DNA from 2 places in the Metabacillus sp. B2-18 genome. Region 2 is predicted to be linked to the other one. Evidence: a T-box and tRNA genes for the amino acid it is inferred to sense, from the RefSeq annotation. Region 2 holds a T-box; the other holds one or more tRNA genes.
What was found. The T-box of region 2 lies ahead of LPC09_RS18400 (valine--tRNA ligase). A T-box ahead of a tRNA ligase gene usually reads a tRNA of that ligase, here a tRNA-Val.
Positions count from the first base shown of each region.

Region 1: it has a tRNA-Val gene. The T-box ahead of LPC09_RS18400 (valine--tRNA ligase) is inferred to sense a tRNA for this amino acid. The anticodon was not compared.

Region 1 covers NZ_CP088245.1:3,881,387-3,888,027, forward strand. The annotation lists tRNA gene LPC09_RS19680 (tRNA-Phe) at 1-63, opposite strand, end outside; gene LPC09_RS27415 (hypothetical protein) at 222-347, opposite strand; tRNA gene LPC09_RS19685 (tRNA-Asp) at 442-518, opposite strand; tRNA gene LPC09_RS19690 (tRNA-Met) at 583-659, opposite strand; tRNA gene LPC09_RS19695 (tRNA-Ser) at 829-921, opposite strand; tRNA gene LPC09_RS19700 (tRNA-Ile) at 932-1,008, opposite strand; tRNA gene LPC09_RS19705 (tRNA-Met) at 1,039-1,115, opposite strand; tRNA gene LPC09_RS19710 (tRNA-Ala) at 1,269-1,344, opposite strand; tRNA gene LPC09_RS19715 (tRNA-Pro) at 1,368-1,444, opposite strand; tRNA gene LPC09_RS19720 (tRNA-Arg) at 1,549-1,625, opposite strand; tRNA gene LPC09_RS19725 (tRNA-Leu) at 1,688-1,776, opposite strand; tRNA gene LPC09_RS19730 (tRNA-Gly) at 1,785-1,859, opposite strand; tRNA gene LPC09_RS19735 (tRNA-Leu) at 1,897-1,982, opposite strand; tRNA gene LPC09_RS19740 (tRNA-Lys) at 1,995-2,070, opposite strand; tRNA gene LPC09_RS19745 (tRNA-Thr) at 2,256-2,331, opposite strand; tRNA gene LPC09_RS19750 (tRNA-Val) at 2,514-2,589, opposite strand; rRNA gene rrf (5S ribosomal RNA) at 2,595-2,710, opposite strand; rRNA gene LPC09_RS19760 (23S ribosomal RNA) at 2,972-5,904, opposite strand; rRNA gene LPC09_RS19765 (16S ribosomal RNA) at 6,271-6,641, opposite strand, start outside.
Region 2 covers NZ_CP088245.1:3,613,963-3,620,603, reverse strand. The annotation lists gene LPC09_RS18430 (uroporphyrinogen-III synthase) at 1-106, shown strand, start outside; gene hemB (porphobilinogen synthase) at 103-1,083, shown strand; gene hemL (glutamate-1-semialdehyde 2,1-aminomutase) at 1,127-2,416, shown strand; gene spoVID (stage VI sporulation protein D) at 2,547-3,722, shown strand; gene ysxE (spore coat protein YsxE) at 3,823-4,866, shown strand; gene LPC09_RS18405 (hypothetical protein) at 4,909-5,100, opposite strand; T-box leader at 5,335-5,585, shown strand; gene LPC09_RS18400 (valine--tRNA ligase) at 5,694-6,641, shown strand, end outside.

The DNA of each region.
Region 1 (6,641 bases), 270 kb from region 2:
CGGAATCGAACCGCCGACACATGGATTTTCAGTCCATTGCTCTACCAACTGAGCTACCGAGCCATATAATTAGTAAGTATTAACAAATAAGATACAGGTTTGCTCTTTACGTATTATTTATTTGTTCCTATAACTTGTTAGTATTTTAAGGTTTTCAATTAGTGAATCGTCCTCATCTCAGAGGGATTATTCAAGAAGCAGCTCGATGAGTACGCTGAAGTTTATTCAGAGAAGCATATTCGAACGTGCTCTACCAACTGAGCTACCGAGCCAATATAGTTTACGGCTTCCACTAAGCTTCGAATCTCTTCGTCAGCTCTCTCACTCACATCCTCACGTATAGTCATACGCTCCGGTGTTCGTTCACTCGCTTCCTCGACCTTCTCGCTTATTGAAACCCTTTTGCTTTATACTTAAGTTATAAGTTAACTCTCAAAGAAATGGCGGTCCGGACGGGACTCGAACCCGCGACCTCCTGCGTGACAGGCAGGCATTCTAACCAACTGAACTACCGGACCAATTTTTTTCACGTAGTGAAAATAACTAAGCTTAACATAATATTTAATCATAAATATTAAAATTTGGTTGCGGGGACAGGATTTGAACCTGCGACCTTCGGGTTATGAGCCCGACGAGCTACCAGACTGCTCCACCCCGCGATGATAAATATAAAGATTTTATTACACATGAACTTTGTTTATTATCTTGTACGGACCGTCCCGATTTCAGAAAGATTATTCAAGATGTTGCTCAATCGGTACGCTGATGTAACTCAATGAAGCCTATTCACGTGCTCCACCCAGCGATGATAAAATATAAAAATAAATATGGAGGAGGAAAGGGGATTCGAACCCCTGCGGGCTTTGACACCCCTGTCGGTTTTCAAGACCGATCCCTTCAGCCGGACTTGGGTATTCCTCCTCAATTCAAATGGTGGACCTTGTAGGACTCGAACCTACGACCGGACGGTTATGAGCCGTCTGCTCTAACCAGCTGAGCTAAAGGTCCAATCAAATGCTTTGCAACTAAAACTTAATATGGTAGCGGCGGAGGGAATCGAACCCACGACCTCACGGGTATGAACCGTACGCTCTAGCCAGCTGAGCTACACCGCCATAGTTATCAAACGCTCTTTGTAAAAAAACATGCTCGTCATGTCTCTTTGTCAAGACACATTCCTCGCAAGCCTACAATGATGATATTCGAGATGTTTACGGCTCGCTCTAGCCTGCTGAGCTACACCGCCATGTTTTAAAAAAAGATATTATTGGTGGAGCCTAGCGGGATCGAACCGCTGACCTCCTGCGTGCAAAGCAGGCGCTCTCCCAGCTGAGCTAAGGCCCCATTTTAAAGTTTAGATCAATTAATGGTCGGGAAGACAGGATTCGAACCTGCGACCCCTTGGTCCCAAACCAAGTGCTCTACCAAGCTGAGCTACTTCCCGTTCTAGAATTCAGAGGTGGGATTTGGGAGGTCAGAGACTTTATTGTTGCTTTAGAGCGAAAAGTTTATTCTCGCTTCTGACTTCTGATTTCTCACTTCTATACTTGGCGCGCCCGAGAGGAGTCGAACCCCTAACCTTTTGATCCGTAGTCAAACGCTCTATCCAATTGAGCTACGGGCGCTAATAATCTAAATTAATCTATAAAGATTAAGGTAAGTTATTTTCGCTAGCGCGAAAAAACTATGGTGCCGAGGACCGGAATCGAACCGGTACGGTAGTCACCTACCGCAGGATTTTAAGTCCTGTGCGTCTGCCAGTTCCGCCACCCCGGCACTGTCTTTGGAGCGGAAGACGGGATTCGAACCCGCGACCCCCACCTTGGCAAGGTGGTGTTCTACCACTGAACTACTTCCGCAATATTGTTAGTTATTTTCGCTAACGCGAAAAAACTTTGGTGCGGGTGAAGGGACTTGAACCCCCACGTCACAAGGACACTAGATCCTAAGTCTAGCGCGTCTGCCAATTCCGCCACACCCGCAAGGTGTGTAAATGGTGAGCCATGAAGGACTCGAACCTTCGACCCTCTGATTAAAAGTCAGATGCTCTACCAACTGAGCTAATGGCTCATTTCATAATGAGTAATAATATTAAATTTATCTCTTGTTATAGACACCCAAATTTCAGTAAGCTTATTCAAGCTGTAGCTCAATTTGTGTGCTGATGTAAAGCTTCGACGCATATTCGTTCGTGCTCTACCAACTGAGCTAATGGCTCATTTTATAATGAGTTGTATATTATTAATAAAATAAAATGGTGCCGGCGAGAGGACTTGAACCCCCAACCTACTGATTACAAGTCAGTTGCTCTACCAGTTGAGCTACACCGGCATTGGTATAGATGTATATAAGGTTTTATCTTACTTACCAGTCACCCAAATCTCAGAAAGATTATTCAAGTAGCAGCTCGATTTGTGTGCTGAAGCAGGAGCTTCGAAGCATATTCGATCGTGCTCTACCAGTTGAGCTACACCGGCATATGGTAAGTTATTTTCGCTGGCGCGAAAAAACTATGGTGGAGGATGACGGGATCGAACCGCCGACCCCCTGCTTGTAAGGCAGGTGCTCTCCCAGCTGAGCTAATCCTCCATTATACCTGGCAACGTCCTACTCTCACAGGGGGAAACCCCCAACTACCATCGGCGCTGAAGAGCTTAACTTCCGTGTTCGGCATGGGAACGGGTGTGACCTCTTCGCCATCATTACCAGATATATAATATGACCTTTAGCGACAAAATCTATTATATAATATTTTATCGAAAAATCAATATGTTTTTTAAAGAAAATATATTCCTTCAAAACTAGATAACGAATCACAATTCAATTCACTACTGAGTTTACGTTTTTACATGTCCAGCTCCAGAAGCTAAATCCTACGGCAATTTCACTCTCTCGAAGAAGTCAAAGAACGACTTCATCTCGATCGCTCCAATTCCCTATGGATTTGAACGAGCTTCTTCCGCTTTTCTAATAGGTTAAGTCCTCGATCGATTAGTATCAGTCAGCTCCACACGTCACCGCGCTTCCACCTCTGACCTATCAACCTGATCATCTTTCAGGGATCTTACTCACTAATGTGATGGGAAATCTCATCTTGAGGGGGGCTTCATGCTTAGATGCTTTCAGCACTTATCCCTTCCGCACATAGCTACCCAGCTATGCCTTTGGCAAGACAACTGGTACACCAGCGGTGCGTCCATCCCGGTCCTCTCGTACTAAGGACAGCTCCTCTCAAATTTCCTACGCCCACGACGGATAGGGACCGAACTGTCTCACGACGTTCTGAACCCAGCTCGCGTACCGCTTTAATGGGCGAACAGCCCAACCCTTGGGACCGACTACAGCCCCAGGATGCGATGAGCCGACATCGAGGTGCCAAACCTCCCCGTCGATGTGGACTCTTGGGGGAGATAAGCCTGTTATCCCCGGGGTAGCTTTTATCCGTTGAGCGATGGCCCTTCCATGCGGAACCACCGGATCACTAAGCCCGACTTTCGTCCCTGCTCGACTTGTAGGTCTCGCAGTCAAGCTCCCTTGTGCCTTTACACTCTACGAATGATTTCCAACCATTCTGAGGGAACCTTTGGGCGCCTCCGTTACATTTTAGGAGGCGACCGCCCCAGTCAAACTGCCCACCTGACACTGTCTCCCAGCCCGATCAGGGCTGTGGGTTAGAATTTCAATACAGCCAGGGTAGTATCCCACCGACGCCTCCACCGAAGCTAGCGCTCCGGCTTCTCAGGCTCCTACCTATCCTGTACAAGCTGTACCAAAATTCAATATCAGGCTACAGTAAAGCTCCACGGGGTCTTTCCGTCCTGTCGCGGGTAACCTGCATCTTCACAGGTACTATAATTTCACCGAGTCTCTCGTTGAGACAGTGCCCAGATCGTTACGCCTTTCGTGCGGGTCGGAACTTACCCGACAAGGAATTTCGCTACCTTAGGACCGTTATAGTTACGGCCGCCGTTTACTGGGGCTTCGGTTCAAAGCTTCGCTTGCGCTAACCTCTCCCCTTAACCTTCCAGCACCGGGCAGGCGTCAGCCCCTATACTTCGCCTTGCGGCTTCGCAGAGACCTGTGTTTTTGCTAAACAGTCGCCTGGGCCTATTCACTGCGGCTTTTCCGGGCTATTCACCCTAAAAAGCACCCCTTCTCCCGAAGTTACGGGGTCATTTTGCCGAGTTCCTTAACGAGAGTTCTCTCGCTCACCTTAGGATTCTCTCCTCGCCTACCTGTGTCGGTTTGCGGTACGGGCACCTCTCACCTCGCTAGAGGCTTTTCTTGGCAGTGTGGAATCAGGAACTTCGGTACTATAGTTCCCTCGCCATCACAGCTCAGCCTTATGTGACAACGGGATTTGCCTCGTTGTCAGCCTAACTGCTTGGACGCGCATATCCAACAGCGCGCTTACCCTATCCTTCTGCGTCCCCCCATTGCTCAAATGGTGAGGAGGTGGTACAGGAATTTCAACCTGTTGGCCATCGCCTACGCCTTTCGGCCTCGGCTTAGGTCCCGACTAACCCTGAGCGGACGAGCCTTCCTCAGGAAACCTTAGGCATTCGGTGGAGGGGATTCTCACCCCTCTTTCGCTACTCATACCGGCATTCTCACTTCTAAGCGCTCCACCAGTCCTTACGGTCTGGCTTCACAGCCCTTAGAACGCTCTCCTACCACTGTTCTAAAAGAACAGTCCACAGCTTCGGTGATACGTTTAGCCCCGGTACATTTTCGGCGCAGAGTCACTCGACCAGTGAGCTATTACGCACTCTTTAAATGGTGGCTGCTTCTAAGCCAACATCCTGGTTGTCTAAGCAACTCCACATCCTTTTCCACTTAACGTATACTTTGGGACCTTAGCTGGTGGTCTGGGCTGTTTCCCTCTTGACTACGGATCTTATCACTCGCAGTCTGACTCCTGAACATAAGTCTTTGGCATTCGGAGTTTGACTGAATTCGGTAACCCGATGGGGGCCCCTAGTCCAATCAGTGCTCTACCTCCAAGACTCTCATTTCAAGGCTAGCCCTAAAGCTATTTCGGAGAGAACCAGCTATCTCCAAGTTCGATTGGAATTTCTCCGCTACCCACACCTCATCCCCGCACTTTTCAACGTGCGTGGGTTCGGGCCTCCATTCAGTGTTACCTGAACTTCACCCTGGACATGGGTAGATCACCTGGTTTCGGGTCTACGACCACGTACTTATTCGCCCTACTTAAGACTCGCTTTCGCTGCGGCTCCGTCTTATCAACTTAACCTTGCACGGGATCGTAACTCGCCGGTTCATTCTACAAAAGGCACGCCATTACCCATTAACGGGCTTTGACTACTTGTAGGCACACGGTTTCAGGATCTCTTTCACTCCCCTTCCGGGGTGCTTTTCACCTTTCCCTCACGGTACTGGTTCACTATCGGTCACTAGGGAGTATTTAGCCTTGGGAGATGGTCCTCCCTGCTTCCGACGGGATTTCACGTGTCCCGCCGTACTCAGGATCCACTCTGGAGGGAACGAAGTTTCAACTACAGGGTTGTTACCTTCTTTGACGGGCCTTTCCAGACCTCTTCATTTACTCCGTTCCTTTGTAACTCCGTACATGAGTGTCCTACAACCCCAAGAGGCAAGCCTCTTGGTTTGGGCTTCTTCCGTTTCGCTCGCCGCTACTTGGGAAATCGCGTTTGCTTTCTCTTCCTCCGGGTACTTAGATGTTTCAGTTCCCCGGGTCTGCCTTTAATACCCTATGTATTCAGGTAAAAATACTACTCCATTACGAGCAGTGGGTTTCCCCATTCGGAAATCTCCGGATCAAAGCTTACTTACAGCTCCCCGAAGCATATCGGTGTTAGTACCGTCCTTCATCGGCTCCTAGTGCCAAGGCATCCACCGTGCGCCCTTAACAACTTAACCTTCGACAAACGATAAGCGTCGAATTTCTTCGTTGACTTCCCGAGCTAAGGGTGCTCATGTACTCTCGTACACTCCGCTCCTCATCAGGTCGTCGCCTCGAACTTCTCGCTTCTCCTTTGTCTCAAGACATAAGATCAAACTTAATATCTTGATTAACATTTATTAAGAGAATCACTAAACTAAGCGTTTAAACTCAGTGAATTACTTGAATTGTTTTCGTTATCTAGTTTTCAAGGAACATAAAACACAGGATGTTCAAATGCACTTTGCATTTAGACTCCTATGTATTGAGTCTTACTTATATAGAAAGATCAGAATGATCTCTCAAAACTAAACAAAATACCAAGCGTGCCTCATTTTCCTTAGAAAGGAGGTGATCCAGCCGCACCTTCCGATACGGCTACCTTGTTACGACTTCACCCCAATCATCTGTCCCACCTTAGGCGGCTGGCTCCTTACGGTTACCCCACCGACTTCGGGTGTTACAAACTCTCGTGGTGTGACGGGCGGTGTGTACAAGGCCCGGGAACGTATTCACCGCGGCATGCTGATCCGCGATTACTAGCGATTCCGGCTTCATGCAGGCGAGTTGCAGCCTGCAATCCGAACTGAGAATGGTTTTATGGGATTGGCTTGACCTCGCGGTCTTGCAGCCCTTTGTACCATCCATTGTAGCACGTGTGTAGCCCAGGTCATAAGGGGCATGATGATTTGACGTCATCCCCACCTTCCTCCGG
Region 2 (6,641 bases):
ATTAAAAGAATATGGATTTACAGGTGTTATGCCTGTTTCCTATACAATTGATGACATGGTGAAGTTAATGGTTGAACTAGAACAAAACCGGGAGGATAATCAATGAATATTCAATTTACAAGACACCGCCGTTTACGTAACAGTAATAACCTAAGAGCAATGGTGAGAGAAACACATCTTCGCCCAGAGGACTTTATTTATCCAATTTTCGTTGTAGAAGGGGATAATAAGAAAAACGAAGTTCCATCAATGCCAGGTGTGTATCACTTGTCTTTAGATCTATTGAATCAGGAAATTGAAGAAGTTATTTCGTTAGGGGTTAAGTCTGTTATCTTATTTGGTGTTCCTGATGAAAAGGACGATGTAGGAACTCAAGCTTATCATGATAACGGAATTGTTCAACGTGCAACTAGACAGGTAAAAGAGTCCTTCCCTGAATTAGTCGTTGTTGCGGATACATGTCTTTGTCAATATACAGATCATGGACATTGTGGAATTGTTGAAAATGGACAAGTATTAAATGACCCTACCCTTGATTTGCTTGCACGTACCGCTATCAGTCAAGCAAAAGCAGGTGCAGATATTATTGCTCCTTCAAACATGATGGATGGCTTTGTAGCAGCAATTAGACATGGGTTAGATGAAGCTGGCTTTGAACATATTCCGGTTATGTCTTATGCAGTTAAATATGCAAGTGCTTTTTACGGACCGTTCCGAGATGCAGCGCACAGCACACCACAATTTGGTGACCGAAAAACATATCAAATGGATCCTGCTAATCGTGATGAAGCATTAAGAGAAGCTCAGTCAGATTTAGAAGAGGGTGCGGACTTTTTAATCGTAAAGCCAGCATTATCTTATTTAGATATTATCCGTGATGTGAAAAATCAATTTAACGTTCCTATTGTAGCTTATAATGTTAGCGGTGAGTATTCCATGATTAAAGCAGCTGCACAAAATGGATGGGTTGATGAAAAAGCATTGGTGATGGAAATGTTAGTCGGAATGAAACGTGCAGGTGTTGATTTAATTATTACATATTTTGCAAAAGACGCAGCACGGTGGATAAGGGAAGATCAATAAGGGAAAGCCTTTTACTTTACAAGAGGAAGGAAGAGGAATGAAAATGAATAGCTATCAAAAAAGCGAAAGTGCATTTCATGAAGCTCAATCATTAATGCCCGGTGGTGTTAATAGTCCTGTAAGAGCATTTAAATCTGTTGGAATGAATCCTATATTCATGGAACGAGGAAAAGGCTCAAAAATTTATGATATCGATGGAAACGAATATATTGACTATGTTCTTTCCTGGGGACCGCTTATTCATGGTCATTCAAACGATACTGTAGTTGAAGCGATTAAAAAAGTTGTAGAGTCAGGTACAAGCTTTGGTGCTCCTACTCTGATTGAAAACGAACTTGCAAAGCTTGTAATAGATCGTGTGCCTTCGATTGAAATCGTCCGTATGGTAAGCTCAGGAACGGAAGCAACGATGAGTGCATTACGATTAGCAAGGGGCTATACTGGACGAAATAAAATTATTAAGTTTGAGGGCTGCTACCATGGTCATGGTGATTCTTTACTGATTAAAGCAGGATCAGGAGTTGCAACGTTAGGATTACCAGATAGTCCTGGTGTACCTGAAGGAATTGCGAAAAATACAATTACCGTTCCGTACAATGATTTAGAAAGCATTCAATATGCATTTGAACAATTTGGAGAAGATATTGCAGGGATCATTGTAGAACCTGTAGCAGGGAACATGGGAGTTGTTCCACCTCAACCAGGTTTTCTTGAGGGATTACGAGCAATTACAGAACAATATGGTGCTTTATTAATCTTTGATGAGGTTATGACAGGGTTTCGTGTAGACTATGGCTGTGCTCAAGACTATTACGGTGTAACACCTGATTTAACATGCCTTGGCAAGGTAATCGGTGGAGGTTTACCTGTAGGAGCTTATGGTGGTAAAGCGGAAATTATGAAGCAAATTGCTCCAAGTGGACCAATTTATCAAGCAGGAACTTTATCAGGAAACCCACTCGCGATGACAGCGGGATATGAAACATTAAAACAGCTAACAAGAGATTCTTATAAGGAATTTATTCGTAAAGCAGATCGTCTTGAGGAAGGACTGTCAGCTGCTGCTAATGAGTATGAAATTCCGCATACAATCAATCGTGCCGGCTCTATGATTGGCTTTTTCTTTACTAATGAAGATGTAACAAATTACGAAAAAGCGAAAACATCAAATCTTGATTTCTTTGCCAGCTACTATCGTAGCATGGCAAATCAAGGAGTATTCCTTCCTCCATCACAATTTGAAGGATTATTCCTATCAACAGCACACACAGACGCGGACATTGATCATACAATAGAAGCTGCTAAGAAGGCATTTGCTGAATTAAAAAAATAATTAGAAAAAATCCATCACATTTGTGGTGGATTTTTTTGTTTTTTAAAATTTCATCATAAATTCCTCCTTTCACACATAAATCTGTAATGTCATAGTTATTTTGCTAGGTATTTGAAAGGAGGAAATATTTTTGTCACAACAACAACTACGTTTCTCAGTAGAAGAGTCTGTTTGGTTTCAAAAAGGACAGGAAGTATCTGAACTTTTATCTATTTCTTTAGATCCGGATATTGCCATTCATGAGCATGATCAGTACATTTCAATTCGTGGTGCCCTGCAGCTTACTGGGGAATATAAAATAGAAGCGGAAAGTTCTGAAGAGGAAACGTTCGAATATGCAAATGTACGTTATGTAAATGAGGTTGATACACGTGAAGATGGTGTGAGCGTCTTAAATCATCGTTTCCCTGTTGATATTACGATTCCTAGAAATCGAATTCAACAGCTAGACGAGGTGTATGTTTCGATCGAATCCTTTGATTATGATTTACCCGAACATGCTTGCTTAAAATTAATAGCTGATTTATCTATAAGCGGAATTTCGAATGGAGAGACAGCGGAAGAAGAAGAGGTGAGACCTGCAGAGGAACCTAAGGAAGAAGCATTTGAAGCTCTTTTCCGTGAAGAACAAAACACTGCAGAACATAATAATTCCGAGCCTGTTTCAAGCATAGAGCCTGCACCTTCACCTTTTTCTTCTTTCTATGAGGAAAGAAAGTTAGATGAAGAAGACGTGGACAAATTATCACCATCCTTCTCTGTCACGAAAGAACAGGATGTAGTTGAAGAGCGTGAGGAAGAAGTAGAAGAAGTAGAAGAAGTAGTGGTTGAAACGTCACCTGCTGAATACGATAAAGAAATTGTAGAGCCTGAACCGGCTGTTGAAGAAGAAGTTAATGTTGAGCAAGGACAAACTGAAGAAGAGGTTTATGATCCATTTGTTGTGGAAGTAAGAAGAGAAGAACCAACTCCAGAACCTAAAGAAGTACAATATTCCTTTTTCTCTAAAACCGAAGAAGAGCCAACAAATGTAGATGAAGATTTACAAAAGAAAGATGAAGTTGGTCGTGAAGAGGGAGAAACAAAGGATGCTCATTACTTAACAAGTTTATTTGCAAGAGACGAAGAAGAAGATTTCTCCAGAGTGAAAATGTGTATTGTTCAACAAGGAGATACACTTGAATTAATTAGTGAGAAATATGAAATTTCCATTCAACAAATTTTACGTGTAAATGAGTTTCATGCAGATCAAGATGTATATGAAGGACAAATTCTTTATATCCCTGCATACTCAACAAGTAAATAACATTTATTATTTATTTGAAAGACAAAGAACAGCATGGGGCATCTTTTTCCTCGGCTGTTTTTTTCAATTTTCTTTCTAAGGAGTAGAGGTGATATGATCTATGTCGATGCAGCTAAGCGAAGTAAGGCCTTTGTTAAAAAATTACGATTTACACCCTGAATATACAGAGGAAATCACCAAGAAAACAATTAAGGTATATACAGATACAGGTCCTTATGTATTAAAGAAATTATCAAGTGAATTTAATCCATATTTTGTTGATTCTATTCGAATCTTAAATGAACAAAAGTATTCAAATTATGTTCCCCTTTTAAGGAATAAACAGCAGCAGCTTATTTCTCAATATAATGGGGAGTACTATTACTTAATGCCGTGGCTTGTGAATGAACAAGAAGAAGAGCGTGATGCTCGTCATCAGCTTCTATTTAAAGAGGTAGCAAACCTTCACAAACGAACAGAAAAGAAAATATCACTTGATGGTCAAGAGGCAACAACTCATTATGAAAAACTAACGAATAAGTGGGATGAAGAAAAAGCACGTTTTGAAACATTTGTTGAACAATGTGAGAAAAAGATTTATTTATCTCCATTTGAGTTGCAAGCCGTTACTTACTATACTGAGGTATCAAGAGCCATTGAATTTTCTCGTAAAAAACTCGATGAGTGGTATGAGAAAATGACAGATAAAAAGTCTTCAAGAGTAGTGTTAACACATGGAAAAGTATCTGCACGCCACTTCTTATATGATGATGATGGTAATGGTTATTTATCAAACTTTGAGAAATCGTCTTATTCAAGTCCTATTGATGATTTTTTATTATTTTTGAATCGAACTGCGAGAACGTATCCAATTCAAAGTGATGATGTTGTGAATTGGTTTTATTCCTATCAAAAAGACTACCCATTTACAGAAGAGGAAATGCTTTTATTTATTGGGTATTTGGCTTATCCAGAGCGACTATGTCGATTCATTAAAAACTATTCAAAAAAAGGGAAAAAGAGCTCTGAGTTAGAAGCAAATAAACAGCTTGTGAGAGCTTATTGGCAATTTAAAAATATTGAGTACTTTGTAATGAAGGTTTCTGAAATAGAAAACAGAAAGAAAATGGAAGCAGAAGCAGCAGAGGCACAAACTGAATCTTAAAAAATGAAAAGGAATCGGACATTTCCGATTCCTTCTTTACTGTTAAATCCAATCATACCGTAGTGCAATGGCTAATCCGATTAAAATACCGAGCAAAAGAACATCAAATGTTGTAGGAAAGAAAACAGTTCGAATGCCCTGGAAGATAGTTAAAGGAATAATAATCTGTACGCCGACCGCCCGAATTTGTCTAAGCCATGGCGGGAGTGTGTAAGGGCTATACCGCCTCTTCATATGACAACTCCTCCTCGTTTAAGCTTTTCTATAAAACTACTCACATTTTCAGAAATAGCTCATATTATGTGTTTAAAATAAAGAAATGTTCGTGCAAAGGACCACTTAATGTAAAATATGCCAAGATTCTGTGATAGGTGCCTGTATGAAAGGGAAGAAATATGGGGAAAATATTGACGAAAAAAAGGATTGTTTAGTAATATAGAATAAGTTGTTAAAGTAAAAGTACATAATGATGAAACGTTGAATGGGAAGAGTACAATCGTCATCACTTTACAGAGAGAGAAATCATTGCTGGAAGATTTCTTAAGTAGAGGCATTGGAAGGTCGCCCAGGAGTTGCTTCTTTGAAATGTAGTAGGAGAAGCCGGTTGAAAGCCGTTAAATTGATGAGTGTGTAGACTGTATCTTTTTGCTATATTTTTAGTATTTATACGGTCTATAAAAAAAGGTGGTACCGCGAAATATTCTCCTTTCGTCCTTTTATGGATGGAAGGAGTTTTTTATTTTTAAAATTGGAAAATATGTGAAATGGTACCAAGTAATCTTTCACATGTACATAAAAAATGTAAAAGAAATTTAGGAGGAAATCAAATGGAAAACAATGAACAACAAGTTTCATTACCAACAAAATATGATCCAAATGCAATTGAAAAAAATCGCTATTCTTTTTGGCTAGAAGGAAAGTACTTTGAGGCAACAGGTGACGAAAAGAAACAACCTTATACAATTGTCATCCCACCGCCTAACGTAACAGGAAAGCTGCACTTAGGTCATGCTTGGGATACAACATTGCAAGACATTGTTACACGTATGAAAAGAATGCAAGGCTTTGATGTATTATGGCTTCCAGGTATGGACCATGCTGGGATTGCTACACAAGCAAAGGTAGAAGCAAAGTTAAAAGAAGAAGGAAAGTCCAGATATGATTTAGGAAGAGAAAAGTTCATTGAAGAAACTTGGAAATGGAAAGAAGAATATGCTGGTCATATTCGTGAGCAATGGGCAAAAGTGGGTCTTGGTCTTGATTATAGTCGTGAGCGATTTACTCTTGATGAAGGACTCTCAAAAGCAGTTCGTGAAGTATTCGTTACACTATATAATAAAGGCTTAATTTATCGTGGAGAATATATTATTAACTGGGATCCACAAACAAAAACAGCATTATCTGATATTGAAGTTATTTATAAAGATGTTCAAGGTGCCTTCTACCATATGCGTTATCCATTAGCAGACGGTTCAGGCTCTATTGAAATCGCAACAACTCGTCCGGAAACAATGCTAGGAGATACAGCTGTTGCTGTTCATCCGGAAGATGAGAGATATAAACATTTAATCGGCAAAAACGTTGTACTACCAATCGTAGGACGTGAAATTCCAATCGTTGGCGATGATTATGTTGATATGGAATTCGGTTCTGGTGCAGTAAAAATTACACCAGCACATGATCCTAATGATTTTGAAATCGGAAATCGTCATAACCTTGAACGTATTTTAGTTATGAATGAAGATGGAACAATGAATGACAAGGCAGGCGCTTAT